DNA from 3 places in the Streptomyces sp. NPDC048523 genome. Region 2 is predicted to be linked to each of the others. Evidence: riboswitches for the same ligand, from Rfam matches in the RefSeq annotation. Region 2 holds a riboswitch; each other region holds the start of a gene.

Region 1 (5,736 bases), on a different contig from region 2:
GCGTCCGCCCCCGGCCGCATCGTCCTGCTCACCACCAGCCACCGCGTCGCCCCCGGCCTGCTGTCCTGGCCCGCCTGGCAGGCGCTGCACGAAGCGGACCGTGTTCTGTGCGCGGACGGTGCCCACCCTCAGCTGCCGTATCTGCGGGAGGCGGGGATACCGGTCGACGAGACGGCCCCGACCGCGGAGGAACTGGTCCGAGCGTGCGCGGGCGGATACACGGTGGTCGTGGTGGCCACGGGTGAGGGCGAGCCGGCCCTCACGGACGGTCTGGCCCGCCTCGCCGGATCCGGACGCGTGCAGATGCCCGCGCTGGAGCTGCTCCCCGCCTCATACGACCTGCCCGGCGCCCGGCTCCTCGACCTCGTCCAGGTCATGGACCGCATCCGCGCCGAGTGCCCGTGGTCCTCCCAGCAGACCCACGAGGGCCTCGCGAAGTACGGCATCGAGGAGGCGTACGAACTCGTCGAGGCGATCGAGGAGGGCGACCGCGACGAACTGCGCGAGGAACTCGGGGACGTGCTGCTCCAGGTCGTCTTCCACTCCCGGATCGCCGAGGAGGACCCGGACGCGCCCTTCTCCGTCGACGACGTCGCCGGTGGCATCGTCGCCAAACTCATCCACCGCCACCCGCACGTCTTCGGCGACGAGACGGCCAGCACCCCCGAAGAGGTCAAGGCCCACTGGCTGCGCACCAAGGCGATAGAGAAACAGCGCACCTCGGTGACCGAGGGCATCCCCCTCGGCCAGCCCGGCCTCGCCCTCGCGGCCAAGCTGGCGTCGAGGGTGCGGACGGCGGGGCTGGACGTCCCCCTCCCGAAGACCGAGGGCATCGGCTACGAACTCCTCGCCCTGGCCACCCGCGCCGAGGCCGAGGGCGTCGACCCGGAGGCGGCGCTGAGGGCTGCGGCACGGGTGTATCGGGACGCGATCCGGGAGGTGGAGGGGTCAGGGGGGCTGAGGGGATGAGAGGGGGGAAGTAGCGCCGGTTGGGTGGGGGAGGGGCCTGGCAGGTGGGAGGAGGGAGGGCCCTCGGCACGTGAGGGAAACGGCAACGAGAACACCCCCCCACCCCGCCGGATAACGTCAAGGAGTGACCGACCAGCCCCCCGCCACCCCCGCCGCCCCCGCCTCCCCTACCTCCCCCGCCCCCGAGCTCTTCACCTGGGAGTTCGCCACCGACCCCTACCCCGCCTACGCCTGGCTCCGGGAGCACGCCCCCGTACACAGGACCCGGTTGCCCAGTGGGGTGGAGGCCTGGCTCGTCACGCGGTACGGCGATGCCAAGCAGGCCCTCGCCGACCAGCGGCTCAGCAAGAACCCGGCGCATCACGACGAGCCCGCGCACGCCAAGGGCAAGACCGGTATTCCGGGGGAACGCAAGGCGGAGCTGATGACGCATCTGCTGAACATCGACCCACCGGACCACACCAGGCTCCGACGGCTCGTCAGCAAGGCGTTCACGCCCAGGAGGGTCGCCGAGTTCGCCCCCCGGGTGCAGGAGTTGACCGACCGTCTCATCGACGGCTTCGCGGCCACGGGCACCGCCGACCTCATCCACGAGTTCGCCTTCCCGCTCCCCATCTACGCGATCTGCGACCTGCTCGGCGTCCCGCGCGAGGACCAGGACGACTTCCGGGACTGGGCGGGCATGATGATCCGTCACGGCGGCGGGCCGCGAGGCGGGGTGGCGCGGTCCGTGAAGAAGATGCGCGGCTATCTCGCCGAGCTCATCCACCGGAAGCGGGAAGCGCTGCCCGACGAGCCCCCTCCCGGTGAGGACCTCATCTCCGCGCTCATCCGCGCCTCCGACCACGGGGAGCACCTCACCGAGAACGAAGCCGCGGCCATGGCCTTCATCCTCTTGTTCGCAGGTTTCGAAACCACCGTCAATTTGATCGGAAACGGCGCCTACGCCCTCCTCACCCACCCCGAGCAGCGCGACCGGCTGCAGGAATCCCTGGCCAGGCAGGAGAGGGGCCTCCTGGAGACCGGTGTGGAGGAACTGCTGCGGTACGACGGCCCGGTGGAACTGGCCACCTGGCGGTTCGCCACCGAACCCCTGCGGATCGGCGGGCAGGACATCGCCGCGGGTGACCCGGTGCTCGTCGTGCTCGCCGCCGCGGACCGGGATCCGGAGCGGTTCGCCGACCCCGACGTGCTCGATCTGTCCCGCCGTGACAATCAGCACCTCGGTTACGGCCACGGCATCCACTACTGCCTCGGTGCCCCGCTCGCCCGCCTGGAGGGCCAGACCGCGCTCGCCACCCTCCTCACCCGCCTCCCGGATCTCCAACTGGCGGTCGATTCGGCTGATTTGCGGTGGCGCGGGGGCCTCATCATGCGTGGACTGCGTACTTTGCCCGTGGAGTTCACGCCCGTCCGGTAATCGACCGAGAGGCCCGGCCTGTCCCCGCATGGAGCGGGTAAACATGACGAGTCCTCAAGTTTGTGATCCTCACGTGATCTACGCGGCATTAACTTGTGACAAGTGATCGAACCCCTATACGTTCACGGACCAGCGCGGTGCCCCGCACCACTCGCCGCGCCGGTATTTGCTGTCTCGGGAAAGGTCCCCTCATGCTCTCCGGGAACGGTCGTCACCGTCGCCCCCGTCAGGCTCCCGCTCTCCTTGTGGCGGCCGGTGTGACGGGCTCCGCCATCGCGATCCCACTGCTCGGAGCAACCGGGGCGAGCGCCGCCACCGGCACCACCTGGGACCGGGTCGCGGAGTGCGAGAGTGGCGGCTCCTGGAGCGCCAACGACGCCAACGGCTACTACGGCGGCCTCCAGATGTCCCAGGAGAACTGGGAGAAGTACGGCGGCCTCGAATACGCCGAGACGGCGGACCTGGCCAGCCGTAACCAGCAGATAGCCGTGGCCGAGAAGCTCCTCGCGGACCAGGGCATCGCCGCCTGGCCCACCTGCGGTCTGCTCGGCGGTCTCAGCAAGGACTCGAGTGCGGCCGACGTCGACACGGGCGTGGGGAGCGAGACGCCCTCGCCCTCGGCATCCGACTCGTCGACATCATCCGGTTCGTCCGGATCGTCTGGTTCCTCCGACTCGTCGGGCGCCGGGGAGTCTTCCGGTCTGCTCGGCGCGCTGGACGGTTCGTCCGCCACGCCCTCGCCGTCGGCCACCGCCTCCAATGGCGACAGTTCGGCCAAGTCGGGCAAAAAGAACTCTTCGCCTTCCAAGGGATCCGCCGCGGAGGACGCACAGCCTTCCGACAACTCGCCCGTGGTCAGCCCGGAAGAGGACGAAGCGGACAAGTCGTGGCAGCAGGGCAGCTCTTCGGCCCTCGTGGACGTCGGCGCCCTCGGTTCCGGCAAGCACCGCGGCGGCAGCGCCGAGGAGATTGCGACGAAGAGCACAGCCTCCTCCCCGGCCGGCCGGCATGCCGCGGGCACCTACACCGTCCAGGAGGGCGACTCGCTCGCCTCCATCGCCGACTCCCTTGGCCTCGACGGCGGATGGCGTGCCCTCTACGCCGAGAACAAGGACCGCATCGGGGCCGACCCGAGCGGCATCGTCGCCGGTCAGACCCTCGACACAGGGGTTGAATAGGGCTGAAAAGGCCTGAAAAACAGCGGGAGTTCACGTCACACTTCGCACTGAATGTCCATATTGGTGAAAGTGTGGGATGAGTCTCAGAAGCCCTGATCGTCTTTGAAATTCCGCCGAGCCCGTGTCTACGGTCGTGACCGCTCGGCAACCCGAGCCCCGTCCGTCGCAACGCCGAATCCTGCCAGCGACGGAACGGGAACAGTCGTCGCGTCAAGCGCCGTAGGCAGGAGCGGGGGACCCAAGGTAAGCGCCGGGCCCAGCAGTTCACGCTGGACCGGCTTGGGGTGAAGCCGCGCATCGCGAGATGTGCGGCCGGGCAACTCAACCGGCCCGAACCCGACAGCTCACCTCGTAGGCGTCGGTGAGGGGATCCACCATGCTGTTTTCCGGTAAGGGCAAGCACCGTCGTCCGTCCAAGGCCACCCGTGCCGCCGCGCTTGCCGGTGTCACCGGTGTCGCCATCGCCGCCCCGCTGATGGCGGCCGGCAACGCCTCCGCCGCCACCGCCTCCGAGTGGGACACCGTCGCCCAGTGCGAGTCCGGCGGCAACTGGTCCATCAACACCGGCAACGGCTACTACGGCGGCCTGCAGTTCTCGGCCTCCACCTGGGCCGCGTACGGCGGCACGCAGTACGCCGCGCAGGCCAACCAGGCCAGCAAGTCCCAGCAGATCGCCGTCGCCGAGAAGGTCCTCGCCTCCCAGGGCAAGGGTGCCTGGCCGGTCTGCGGCAAGGGCCTGTCCAGCGCCGGCTACAGCGGCAGCAGCTCGTCCTCCTCCAGCTCCTCGAACTCCAGCTCCTCGAACACGAGCAGCCGTTCGACCGAGAAGCAGAGCGCCTCGCGTTCGGCGGACCGTCCGGCCGCCAAGAAGACCGTCACCACCCCGACCGGCAAGAAGGTCAAGAAGGGTGACGGCGAGTACAAGGTCGTCAAGGGTGACACCCTCAGCTCGATCGCCGAGAAGCACAAGGTCAAGGGCGGCTGGCAGAAGCTGTTCAAGCTGAACAAGGACATCATCACCGACGCGGACTTCATCTACCCGGGTCAGCAGCTGCACCTCAAGTAGGGCCCAGCTGAACCACAGCGCCCTCACAACCGTGTCCTTCAGGATGAAGGCCTCGTGAGGGTCGCCCCCCGTCCCCACGGGCTCCCCGCTCCGGTGCGTGTTCCCCCGTACGCACCGGGGCGGGGTTTTTTCATGTCCCGTCGAGGCACGTCTTTGTTCAGTTCGGAAACAATTTACTCTCGGTTCTGTCCAGGGGGCGGTCCACACGGTGGCCGAACCCCCGGAGCCGGTTAGGCTCGGTCTCGCAGAACCCACCGCGGTCCCGGCGGACCGTGTCACATCCCAAGAAGGAGATGCTCGTGCCGTCCATCGACGTCGTCGTAGCCCGGGAAATCCTGGACTCCCGAGGCAACCCCACGGTCGAGGTCGAGGTCGGCCTCGACGACGGCAGCACCGGTCGTGCCGCCGTCCCCTCCGGCGCCTCCACGGGCGCCTTCGAGGCCATCGAGCTCCGCGACGGTGACCCGAACCGCTACCACGGCAAGGGTGTCGAGAAGGCCGTGCTGGCCGTCATCGAGCAGATCGGCCCGGAGCTCGTCGGGTACGACGCCACCGAGCAGCGTCTGATCGACCAGGCGATGTTCGACCTGGACGCCACCGACAACAAGGGCTCCCTCGGCGCCAACGCCATCCTCGGCGTCTCGCTCGCCGTCGCCCACGCCGCCTCCGAGGCCAGCGACCTCCCGCTCTTCCGCTACCTGGGCGGCCCGAACGCGCACCTGCTGCCGGTGCCGATGATGAACATCCTGAACGGCGGCTCGCACGCCGACTCCAACGTGGACATCCAGGAGTTCATGATTGCCCCGATCGGCGCGGAGTCCTTCTCCGAGGCCCTGCGCTGGGGCGCCGAGGTCTACCACACCCTCAAGAAGGTGCTGAAGACCAAGGGCCTGTCCACCGGCCTCGGCGACGAGGGCGGCTTCGCCCCGAACCTGGAGTCCAACCGCGCCGCGCTCGACCTCATCATCGAGGCCGTCAAGCAGGCCGGCTACGTCCCCGGCGAGCAGATCGCGCTCGCGCTCGACGTCGCCGCGTCCGAGTTCTACAAGGACGGCACGTACGAGTTCGAGGGCAAGTCCCGCTCGGCCGCCGAGATGACCGAG
Region 2 (5,736 bases):
CCGCGCGGGGGAAGCGGCGGCCAGGGCTGGTCGGGATCCGCCGGCACCTCCAGTCCCAGCACCTGTCCCGCACGGAGCGCCACGCGCGTGTGCCCCTCAGGGGAGAGGTGCAGCCGGTCGCCGTCCCAGGCCCGCCGGTCCTGGATGGTCTTCAGGGACCACAGGTCGAGCACCGGGCACCCGTACCGGTCGGCGACGGCCCGCACATGTCCGTTGTACGTGGCGATCTTGCCGCGCAGATGCTTGAGCACGGGCACACCACGGGTGTCGAAGCCGGTCGTCACCATGACCGTGCCGCACGCCTGGGTGAGCCGGGCCACGGCCCGCTCGAAGCGTTCGGCGACCTCGTCGGGGTCGGTACCGGGCCGGAGGATGTCGTTGCCGCCGGCGCAGAACGACACCAGGTCCGGTGCCAGTTCGACGGCCTGCGGAAGCTGGTCCTCGACGATCTGGTCGAGGAGCTTCCCGCGTACGGCGAGATTGCTGTACCTGAAGTCGCCCTCGGGCCGCCGGTCCGCGAGAAGCACCGCGAACCGGTCGGCCCAGCCGACGAATGCCCCGTCGGGGCCGAGGTCGCCGACGCCCTCGGTGAAGCTGTCCCCCACCGCCACGTACGACCCGATCACTGAGCTGCTGTCGTTCTTCGAATCGTCTGCCACAGCCGTTCATGATTCACCTTCGAATGTGACCTACGCGACCGTAAGAAGGACTTGACGGTCGGTGAGATAAGCCACTCCTAAAGTGTTGGCCAAACCAGGAATAGGCATCTCATGAGGAATGTTGACGCTGCGACCGCCACACCCTGAAGTCACTGATCCGGAAGTGGCTCCAGGTGGTCCGGAACGCGAAGTGCCCATGCGTGTACGGCTGCGGGTCGGTGTAGTCGAAGACCAGCCGCCCGTTGTTCCACCACTGCACGGTGGAGCCGTCGGAGACGATCCGCACCCGGTTCGGCTCGTTCGCGACCAGCAGCGGCTCGGTGTAGTCGTGGACCAGGGGCCGTACCCCGGATTCTCCGACGTAACGGCGCAGCCGCGTCGTGGTGTTGTAGTTGGCGCCGTAGCCCGAGTAGTACGTCTTCAGGTAGTCGTACTCCGCGAGCGCCCCGCCCCGGTGGGTGGCGAAGAGGTCGTGGGGAGACCGGACGTCGACCGCGTTCCAGAAGTTGTTCAGGTCGGACACCCGGTCGTTGACCCCGCCCGCGGACACGGGTGTGGCGGTGTACTCCAGGACGTACGGCCCTTCGAGCGGCTGCCTGAACCAGATCGTCGCACCGGCCGGCACATCGACCTCCAGGACCCCGCGCCGCGCGGTGACCGTGCCGCCCTGCTCCAGTTCGACGGCCCAGCGGCCGAGGCCGTGGCGGAAGTCGTCGTGAGCGATGAGGCGGCGGTGTCGGGGCGAGGCGCTCGCGGTGACCGCGGGGGCGAGGGCGGCCAGGGCGGCGCCGGCGGCGAGGGCCCCGAAGGCTCTGCGCGTGGTCGTCATGACGGACGGTTCCTTCCGTGAAGGGACGAGGACCCTAGGGACGAGGACCCTAGGGACGAGGACCCTGAAGAGACGAGGATCCCAGAAAGCGCTTACTCGGCTGGAGAGTTCACTGTGCCGCGCCCTTCCTCCCCCTGTCGACGCCCCGAGCGCATCCGCCACAAGAACGCAACGAAGTGATCATGAGGAAACACCGAAGGCCGGACCCGGGGATCGGGGTCCGGCCTTCAGTGGCACAGGGGGGCGTCAGCCGACGGCGACACCCTTCGAGCGGAGGTAGGCGACGGGGTCCACGTCGGAGCCGTAGTCCGGCGTGGTGCGGATCTCGAAGTGCAGGTGCGGGCCGGTGACGTTGCCGGTCGCGCCGGAGAGGCCGATCTGCTGGCCCTCGGTCACGGTCTGGCCGGCCGAGACGGAGAGCTGGGACAGGTGGGCGTACTGCGCGTAGTAGCCGTCGTTCAGCTTGATGACGACCTGGTTGCCGTAGGCGCCGCCCCAGCCCGCGGAGACGACCGTGCCCGCGGCCACGGCCTTGAGCGAGGTGCCGGTCGGGACGACGAAGTCGACGCCGGTGTGGTAGCCGCTGGACCACATGCTGCCCGCCACGCGGTAGCCGGTGCCGATCGTGGCGCCGGTGACCGGAAGGGTGTAGCCGCTGGAGCTGGTGGCGGCGGAGCTCTGGGTGGCGGCCGTCGAGTTCGCGGAGGACTTCTTCGACTCGGCCTTCTCGGTCTTCGCCGAGGACGAAGAGGAAGACTGGGTCTTCGTCGTGCTCGCCTTGACCTTCTTGCCGATCGAGAGCTTCAGACCGGGGTGGATCAGCGACGGGTCGTCTCCGATCGCCGAACGGTTGTCGGCGTACAGCTTCTTCCAACCACCGCTGACGTTCTGCTCATCGGCGATCTTCGAGAGATAGTCGCCGACGCGCACCGAATAGGTGCGCACCGTAGAGGTCTTCTTCGCGGCCGCCTTTTCGGCGGACTTCTGCGTGACCGGAAGCGACTGAACGGCCTTTTCCGGCACGGACTGGGGAGTGGCGGCGTGCGCGCCGGTGGCCCCTATGAGCGGGAGGGCGAGCGCGGCGCCCCCGGTTCCGGCGACGGCGATCGAGCGGGTGAAGCGCTGAGACTTCGGACGGCGGTGCTTACCCTTCGCGGGCATGACGAATTCCTCTCCGGCGCCTGCGAGGTGAGCTGTCGGGTGCGGGCTGGAGATGCCCGGACGCGCCTGGACGCGCCTTAACCCCAAGCCGTTCCGGAGACCGGAACAGGCGGTTCTACCTGTGGGTCCCCCGCTCCTGCCTTGCACGGGTGGGTGAGTGTGGGGAATCCGCTCGGCGGCAGGATTGGGCGTCCGACCGGATCGGGGGTGAACGTAAGCGAGCAAGACGCAAAGGGACAAGTGAAGGGTTCCCTGTGCCTGCGTTCCTGTTGATCCCGTATGAGAATTACCGGTCACCCTGCGTGAATCGGACGCCCTTCACCCGACCCGAATCCCCTTGAGAAACCTGCGAATTACGTGAACATGACGGGCGACACACCGTCACGAATATGACGCTGCTCACGTCACGAATTCACAGGAACCCTCAAGCCGAAAGGAGTTGGGAGAGAACCTGCCAATTCGGGCACAAGCCCTAGATGCGACGCAGTCGGATAACCGTCGCATCGAGGTCACCGCGCACACCGGTACGGAGTCCGTGATGAAGCAATACGCCCCCTCGGTGTACTTCGCCCGTTTCGAGGCATTCGTACGACGCTGTCGGGTCGAGCCCGCGCAGCCGCAGCGAGGGCGCGGGCTCACCGTACTTCTGCGCCTGCAGCCAGGCGAGGACGACGGCCTCGTCCCCGAGGACGTACTGCACCGCGCTCAGCCCGCCCTGCGGAGGCCGCAGCCGGTACAGGTCGCCGCGCTGCACCACCGGCCGGATCTCCTTGTAGAGACCCACCCACCGAGCGGCTTCGGCGAGCTCCTCCTCGGTCCACTCCGCGAGGTCCCCGCCGACCCCCAGAACCCCGGCCATCGCGCTGACGAACCGGAACCGCAGCGAGCTCACCCGGTCGTTGAGCTGGGTGTTGGGACTGTCGGTCACCCACGCGGCCATCACACGCGCGGGATGGATCTGGCTGAAGCCGTGCTGGATGGCGAGCCGGTCGAGCGGGTCGGTGTTGTCCGAGGTCCACACCTGGTCGGTGCGGCTGAGCACCCCGAGGTCGATCCGGCCGCCACCCCCCGAGCAGGACTCGAAGGCCACGCCCGGGTGGGCCTCCCGCAACCGGTCCAAGAGGGCGTAGAAGCCGCGCACATGGTCCACCCACAGGCGCTGCGGGTAGGACTCACCGGGCCAGCCCGCGTCCGTGAAGCAGCGGTTGAAGTCCCACTTCACATAGTCGATCGGGGCCGAGGAGAGGAGAGCGTCGAGCCGCTCCCACAGGTACTCCTGGACGTCCTCGCGCGCGAGGTTCAGTACGAGCTGGTTGCGGAGCTCCGTCCGCTTCCGTCCCGGTTGGTACTGCACCCAGTCCGGGTGGGCGCGGTACAGCTCGCTGTCCGGGTTGACCATCTCCGGCTCGACCCAGATGCCGAACTGCATGCCGAGCGTGCGCACGTAGTCGGCGAGCGGCTTGAGGCCGGCGGGGAAGCGGTCGGGGTTGGGCGTCCAGTCGCCGAGCCCGGCCCGGTCGCTGGTGCGGGCACCGAACCAGCCGTCGTCGACCACGAACAGCTCTACGCCCATCGCCGCGGCCCGTCGCGCCAGGGTGCGCTGCTGCTCCTCGGAGATGTCGAAGTTCGTGGCCTCCCAGGAGTTGAACAGTACGGGTCGGTCCTGGTCCGCGTGCGGGATGACGTGGGCCCGCTGGTAGGCGTGCCAGGTGCGGCTCGCGCCGCCGAAGCCGCCGTCGCTCCAGAGTCCGGCGAAGACGGGCGTCGTGAAGGACTCCCCGGCCGCCAGCAGGAGCAGACCCGAGTCGTCGTATCCGGCGCCGCCGGTGATCTGCACGCGCGCGTCGGGCAGTTGCGCCACGGCGATCCGCCAGGACCCCGACCAGCCGAGGGCGACGCCGTAGACCTCGCCGTGCTCCTCGGTGGCTTCGGTGTCGAGGGCGACCCACGGCAGGTGCTGGTGCCCGGTGTGGCCGCGGCGGCTGCCGATGACCTTCTCGCCGTAGGTGAGGGGGGTCCGGGTGAGCAGGGACTCGGCGGCCCAGCGGCCGTGCAGCTGGGACAGCCGCCAGCCGTCCTCGCGGTCCGGCAGGGTCCAGGTGGCGGAGTCGGCGCGCAGCAGCTCGACCGGGTCCTGCCCCTGGTTGTCCAGGATCACCCAGCGCTCCAGGACGTCGTCACGCATCCGGTAGTGCAGCGTGATGGCCAGACCGCCGTCGCGGAACCGCAGCCGCAGCTCGTCGCCCTCGGTGTCGTACGCCTCGAAGCTCCACTCGGTGCCGCGCCGCTCGTCGGTGCGCACGGACAGGGCGGGGCGGGTGAAGCGGGGGCCGCCCTCGACGGGGTACTCCTCGCGTCCGTCGAGCGGGGACTCGAAGGGCCAGTACTCGGGCAGCGGACGGACGGCGAGGGCTTCGGCGTCGGCCCGGGTGATCCTCGGACCCCAGTGCAGGTGCAGCAGCTCGTCCTCGGCGGTGAGGTGCAGGGCGTAACTGCTGGCCGGCCCGGACAGAATCCACGTACGGCCGTTCTCGGCGATCTCCAGCATGGCGCTTCCTCACAGATTCGAACAGGTGCCAACAGGTGCACTCAGGCACCAACATCATCAGCGGGCACCGGCCCTGGTGGCAACGGCTGTGGACAAGTCGTTGCCGGCCCTGTGGACAACTCATTGCCCCAGGAATCCATGTCGTATCGTCGAGAGCGTGCCTCCGCCGGCGAGCCGCGCCGGCGGAACCTGGCTGGGAGGACCCCCCGTGACGCAGCAGATCCCGTCGACCGAACCCGAGCTGGCAGGTGTGCGCAACTTCCGCGACGTGGGCGGGCTGCCGACGGCGGACGGGCGGCGGGTGCGGTACGGGGTGCTGTTCCGCAGCGGCCATCTCGCGCACGCGACGGAGGACGACGCGGCCTTCCTGTCCTCGCTCGGCCTGCACACGATCTTCGACTTCCGCAACGCGGCGGACCAGAAGCTGGAGGGCCCCGACGTCGACCTGCCGGGCGTCACCAATGTGAACCTGCCGCTGAGCGACCCCGCGGAGGGCACCTCGTTCTGGAAGATGGTCCGCGACGGCGACATAGAGCAGC
Region 3 (5,736 bases), on a different contig from region 2:
CGAGACCTGCTCGTAGAAGCTGACCAGGCGATCGGCGTCGTCGACGGTGATGGGCCGGATGCGCGCGGTGCCGCCGTCGCGCAGCACCACGTCGGCCTCCCAGTGGGCGGGGTACTCGTGCCGGTCCGACGCGCTCTGCATGGGCCCCAGAGTACGGCTCGCGTACGACAACGGCGCGAGGCAGTCTGTGGAGAACACGCGAGGACGCGCAAGGACGGAAGTCGGGCCGAGGCCGCGGTCCGACCACTCCCCCGGCAGGAACCTCAGGTCCTGTCCGGGGGCGCTTCACGTGTGGGAAACTGGTCTAGACAACCCTGAACACCGAAGGGCAGCATCACATGGCTGAGCGCCGCGTCAACGTCGGCTGGGCCGAGGGCCTTCACGCCCGCCCCGCTTCCATCTTCGTCCGGGCCGCCACGGCCGCAGGTATCCCGGTGACGATCGCCAAGGCCGACGGCAACCCCGTCAACGCGGCCTCCATGCTGGCCGTTCTCGGCCTGGGCGCCCAGGGCGGCGAGGAGATCGTCCTCGCCTCCGACGCCGAGGGCGCGGACGCGGCCCTCGACCGGCTCGCGAAGCTGGTCGCCGAGGGGCTCGAGGAGCTTCCCGAGACCGTCTGAGGGACGGTGCCTTAAAAGCACCGAGGGGCTCGCCCGAATTACCGGGCGGGCCCTTCGCATTTCCCTTTTACGGGCAGCGGAAATACTCCCCCTCGAATTCCCACCCCTTTGTATACGGTGCCCGTGTTAATGCCGCAGACCTGTCACGTTTACAGGATGTTGCGAGGTCCTCACACGGTCCGCGCGGTCCTGCCCGGAGGTGAACCGCAGCCGGTGCACCGCGCTCGAGCGCTCGGTGTGCAGCGCCGTGATCGCCCGCGCGCGCTCGCCGTCCCCGCGTGCCACCGCGTCCACGATCGCGCCGTGCTCCGCCCAGGACTCCACCGGGTTGGCGGGCGCGTCCACGAGGTACATCCAGGCGATCTTGTGGCGCAGCTGGGTCAGCATCGAGGTCAGCGCGGGGCTGCCGGAGGCCTGCGCGAGCGTCTCGTGGAACCAGCCCCCCAGCGAGCGCAGATCGTCGCTGTTGCCGCGCCTGGCCCGCTCCTGACCCAGCCTGACCAGGCCGCGCAGCACCTTCAGATGGGCCTCGGTGCGCCGCTGGGCGGCCCGGGAGGCGCCGAGCGGTTCGAGAAGCATGCGCATCTCCAGGAGGTCGGCGCCCTCCTGCTCGGTCGGTTCGGCCACACACGCGCCCGCGTGCCGCCGCGTCACCACGAAGCCCTCGGCCTCCAGTGTGCGCAGGGCCTCGCGGACCGGGACCCGGGAGACGCCGTAGCGGCGGGCGAGCAGTTCCTCGGTGAGCCGGCTCCCGCGCTCGTGGACACCGGCGACGATGTCGTCCCGGATCGCCGTGCATACCGAGTGCGCCGGAATACGCATGTCCGACCTCCGTCTTAATCCCCGTGAAACGTCGCCGATTGACGTGTGTTCAGTGACTCTATTGCAATGAGCGGGAATTTCCGACGGCGGACCGGAATCCGGGGATATTTTTTGGACAACGGGGCCCCGGAAACGACGAAAACCCCGGCTCGGGGAGCCGGGGCCTCGCGGAGATCGCGCGGTGGGTCGTCAGACGTTCACGCCGTGCGAGCGCAGGTAGGCGACGGGGTCGATGTCCGAGCCGTACTCGGGGGTGGTGCGCGCCTCGAAGTGCAGGTGCGGGCCGGTGACGTTGCCGGTCGCGCCGGAGAGGCCGATCTGCTGGCCGGGGGTGACCGACTGGCCGGCCGAGACGCCGATGGACGACAGGTGGCCGTACTGGGTGTACGTGCCGTCGGCCATCCTGATCACGATCTGGTTGCCGTACGACCCGCCCCAGCCGGTCTCCACGACCGTGCCGCGGCCGACCGCGTGGACCGAGGTGCCGCTCGCGGCGTGGAAGTCGACACCGGTGTGGCTGCCGGAGGACCACAGGGAGCCACCGCTCTTGTAGCCGGTGGACACGTAGGAGCCGGAGATCGGGGCGACGAAGCGGTTGAGGCGCTTGCGCTCGGCCTCGCGGGCGGCGCGCTCCTTGGCCTCGCGTATCTCCTTGGCGCGCGCCTCGGCCTTGCGCTTGGCCTCCGCCGCCGCCTTCTTCTGCGCGGCGGCTTGCGCCTGCGCCTCGGCCTGGGCGTCGAGCTGGTCGGCGAGGGACTCTCCGACGCTGACGACGGGCATGAGACCGGTCTGCTCGACGGAGTTGTCGGCGGCGAACGCCGGGGCTGCGATGGTGCCGATGACGCCGGTGGTGGCGAGGGCCGCGACGCCCGCCGCGCGGGCGGTGGTGCGCTTCATACGGCTGGGACGACGGTGCTTCCCGGTGGCGCAGGTGAACGCCATGTGGTGGCCGGTCCTTTCCTTCCTTCTCGCCTACCGGGTTAGCTGACGGGTTCGGAGCAGGAAGGTCTCCTACGGACCCCCTCGCGGTGCGCGGGCGTCCGATTCACCCCAGGGACGCATGGTTGGGTCCCCGGCTCCCCTGGCTCGCGCCATGCGGGGACTCGGCGATGGCTGTCCGGTGCCGCGGACGCGGCGCAGTGCCTGACGGACAGCCCAGAGGACGCTAAGCGGGGCCACTTTCAATCCCCAAACCGATCACGGGATTTGTAGCGCATCCCACAGGGCAGACAGGCAACCTCCTGCCCAATTCGGACATCCAGGGGCCCTGGTGACGCTTGCGTCACCAGGGCCCCTGGGGCCGGGGTCCCGCTACTCGGCCGTCACGACCTTGACTTCGCCGATGCCGAGCGCCTCGACGGGCTCCTTGATGGCGGCCGCGTCGCCGACCAGGATCGTCACCAGCCGGTCCACCGGGAAGGCGTTCACGACGGCCGCGGTGGCCTCGACGGTGCCGGTCGCGGCGAGCTGCTGGTACAGGGTCGCCTGGTAGTCGTCGGGCAGGTGCTGCTCGACCTGGTCGGCCAGCGTGCTCGCGACGGCCGCGGCCGTCTCGTACTTGAGCGGTGCCACACCGACGAGGTTCTGTACGGCGACATCGCGCTCGGCGTCGGTCAGACCGCCCTCGGCGAGCGTGCGCAGCACCTTCCACAGGTCGTCCAGGGCGGGACCGGTGTTCGGGGTGTCGACCGAGCCGCTGATGGCGAGCATCGCGGCGCCCGAGCCGTCCGGGGCGGACCTGAGGACCTGGCCGAACGACCGTACGCCGTAGGTGTAGCCCTTCTCCTCGCGCAGCACGCGGTCCAGGCGGGAGGTGAGAGTGCCGCCGAGGCAGTACGTGCCGAGCACCTGCGCGGGCCACACGCGTGCGTGCCGGTCGGCGCCGATACGGCCGATCAGCAGCTGCGTCTGGACGGCGCCAGGGCGGTCCACGATGACGACCCGGCCGGTGTCGTCGGCGGTCACCGGCGGTACGGGGCGCGGCCGGGCCGTGGACCCCGTCCAGGAGCCGAGGGTGTCGGCGAGCAGCGCGTCCAGGTCGATGTCGGTGAGGTCGCCGACGACCACGGCGGTCGCGGTGGCGGGGCGCACGTGCTTCTCGTAGAAGGCGCGTACGGCCGCGGAGTCGATGTTCTCGACGGTCTCCTCGGTGCCCTGGCGCGGGCGCGACATGCGCGAGTCCGCCGGGAACAGCTCCCTGGAGAGCTCCTTGGCGGCGCGACGGGACGGGTTGGCCAGCTCGTGCGGGATCTCGTCCAGGCGGTTGCGGACGAGCCGCTCGACCTCGCTGTCCGCGAACGCGGGCGCCCTGAGCGCGTCGGCCAGCAGACCGAGGGCCTTGGCGAGGCGGGAGGCCGGTACTTCGAGGCTGAGGCGCACGCCCGGGTGGTCGGCGTGCGCGTCGAGGGTGGCGCCGCAGCGCTCCAGCTCGGCGGCGAACTCCTCGGCGGAGTGCTTGTCGGTGCCCTCGGAGAACGCGCGCGCCATGATCGTGGCGACACCGTCCAGGCCGACCGGCTCGGCGTCCAGGGGCGCGTCCAGGAGCACCTCGACGGCGACGACCTGCTGGCCGGGCCGGTGGCAGCGCAGCAGTGTGAGGCCGTTGTCGAGCTTCCCGCGCTCGGGGGCGGGGAAGGCCCAGACCTTGGGCTCGCCCGCCTGCGGCTGCGGGTGGAATTCCATCGCGGCGAGCTCGGTCACTTGGCCGCCTCCTCGTTCTCGTCGGTCGCTTCCACGGTGGCCGCGGAGTCCGGGTCGTCGGCGCCCTCTGCGTCCTCGGCGCTCTGGGCGATCTCGGCCGGGGCGGTGGGCTCGTAGACGAGCACCGCGCGGTTGTCGGGGCGCAGCTTGGCCTTGGCGACCTCCTGCACCTCCTCGGCGCTCACCTCCAGGACGCGCTGCACGGCGGTCAGGGCGAGCTGGGGGTCGCCGAACAGGACGGCGTAACGGCACAGTTCGTCGGCGCGGCCCGCGACGGTGCCGAGCCGGTCCAGCCACTCGCGCTCCAACTGGGCCTGGGCGCGCTCCATTTCCTCGGCCGTGGGACCCTCGGCGGCGAACCGCGCGAGCTCCTCGTCGATGGCGGCCTCGATGACCGGCACCTCGACGTCACCGGAGGTCTTCACGTCGAGCCAGCCCAGGGAGGGCGCACCGGCCAGGCGCAGCAGGCCGAAGCCGGCCGCGACGGCCGTACGGTCGCGCCGTACGAGCCGGTTGTAGAGGCGGGAGGACTCGCCGCCGCCGAGGACGGTGAGGGCGAGGTCGGCCGCGTCCGCCTCGCGGGTGCCGTCGTGCGGGAGCCGGTAGGCCGCCATCAACGCGCGCGCGGGGACCTCCTCCTCGACGACCTCGCGCAGCTGCTCGCCGATGACCTCGGGCAGGGAGCCGTCACGGGGCGCGGGCTTGCCGTCGTGCGAGGGGATGGAGCCGAAGTACTTCTCGACCCAGGCGAGCGTCTGCTCCGGGTCGATGTCGCCGACGACCGACAGGACGGCGTTGTTGGGCGCGTAGTAGGTGCGGAAGAACGCGCGCGCGTCCTCCAGCGTGGCCGCGTCCAGATCGGCCATCGAACCGATCGGGGTGTGGTGGTAGGGGTGACCCTCCGGGTACGCGAGCGCGGTCAGCTTCTCGAACGCGGTGCCGTAGGGGACGTTGTCGTAGCGCTGCCTGCGCTCGTTCTTGACGACGTCGCGCTGGTTCTCCATCGACTCGTCGTCGAGGGCGGCCAGCAGGGAGCCCATGCGGTCGGCCTCCAGCCAGAGGGCGAGCTCCAGCTGATGGGTCGGCATGGTCTCGAAGTAGTTGGTGCGCTCGAAGCTGGTGGTGCCGTTGAGCGAGCCGCCCGCGCCCTGGACGAGCTCGAAGTGCCCGTTGCCCTTGACCTGTCCGGAGCCCTGGAACATCAAGTGCTCGAAAAGGTGAGCAAGGCCGGTACGCCCCTTGACCTCGTGGCGCGAGCCGACGTCGTACCAGAGGCACACCGCCGCGACCGGGGTCAGGTGGTCCTCGGAGAGCACCACCCGCAGCCCGTTGGCCAGGCGGTGCTCGGTCGCTGTCAGGCCCCCGGTGCCTGCCTGGTCTGTGGCCGTGTGACCCATGGGCATGTACGTCCCTTCGATCGCGTTCGCGGTCGTGGAAACCGCGGTTTTCCTGCCGGTCCTGCCACTGTATGCAAGCGTGCGGACCCTCGGCGAAGTTCCCGGAGCGCGTACGCCCACAGCGGATCGCGTAGCCTGCGGGCAACCGTGACGGAGGCGCTGTGCCGTTGCCGGGCCGGGCGGCCCGGCCGGGCCCT

What was found. A riboswitch is a leader RNA that binds a small molecule or an ion and turns the genes downstream of it on or off. The one in region 2 is predicted to bind cyclic di-AMP.
Region 1: another riboswitch for cyclic di-AMP. It lies ahead of ACGFWE_RS29780 (transglycosylase family protein); the one in region 2 lies ahead of ACGFWE_RS04960 (peptidoglycan DD-metalloendopeptidase family protein).
Region 3: another riboswitch for cyclic di-AMP. It lies ahead of ACGFWE_RS33490 (M23 family metallopeptidase); the one in region 2 lies ahead of ACGFWE_RS04960 (peptidoglycan DD-metalloendopeptidase family protein).

The regions. Positions count from the first base shown of each region.
Region 1 covers NZ_JBICWQ010000006.1:109,819-115,554, reverse strand. Annotated here, with positions in the region: gene ACGFWE_RS29795 (nucleoside triphosphate pyrophosphohydrolase) at 1-969, shown strand, start outside; gene ACGFWE_RS29790 (cytochrome P450) at 1,094-2,389, shown strand; gene ACGFWE_RS29785 (transglycosylase family protein) at 2,581-3,567, shown strand; cyclic di-AMP (ydaO/yuaA leader) riboswitch at 3,773-3,940, shown strand; gene ACGFWE_RS29780 (transglycosylase family protein) at 3,944-4,633, shown strand; gene eno (phosphopyruvate hydratase) at 4,927-5,736, shown strand, end outside.
Region 2 covers NZ_JBICWQ010000001.1:1,082,388-1,088,123, forward strand. Annotated here, with positions in the region: gene ACGFWE_RS04950 (SGNH/GDSL hydrolase family protein) at 1-626, opposite strand, end outside; gene ACGFWE_RS04955 (DUF6250 domain-containing protein) at 769-1,488, opposite strand; gene ACGFWE_RS04960 (peptidoglycan DD-metalloendopeptidase family protein) at 1,735-2,649, opposite strand; cyclic di-AMP (ydaO/yuaA leader) riboswitch at 2,654-2,815, opposite strand; gene ACGFWE_RS04965 (alpha-galactosidase) at 3,122-5,197, opposite strand; gene ACGFWE_RS04970 (tyrosine-protein phosphatase) at 5,406-5,736, shown strand, end outside.
Region 3 covers NZ_JBICWQ010000007.1:304,334-310,069, forward strand. Annotated here, with positions in the region: gene ACGFWE_RS33475 (GNAT family N-acetyltransferase) at 1-141, opposite strand, end outside; gene ACGFWE_RS33480 (HPr family phosphocarrier protein) at 339-620, shown strand; gene ACGFWE_RS33485 (GntR family transcriptional regulator) at 747-1,442, opposite strand; gene ACGFWE_RS33490 (M23 family metallopeptidase) at 1,632-2,384, opposite strand; cyclic di-AMP (ydaO/yuaA leader) riboswitch at 2,398-2,561, opposite strand; gene ACGFWE_RS33495 (M16 family metallopeptidase) at 2,754-4,142, opposite strand; gene ACGFWE_RS33500 (pitrilysin family protein) at 4,139-5,539, opposite strand.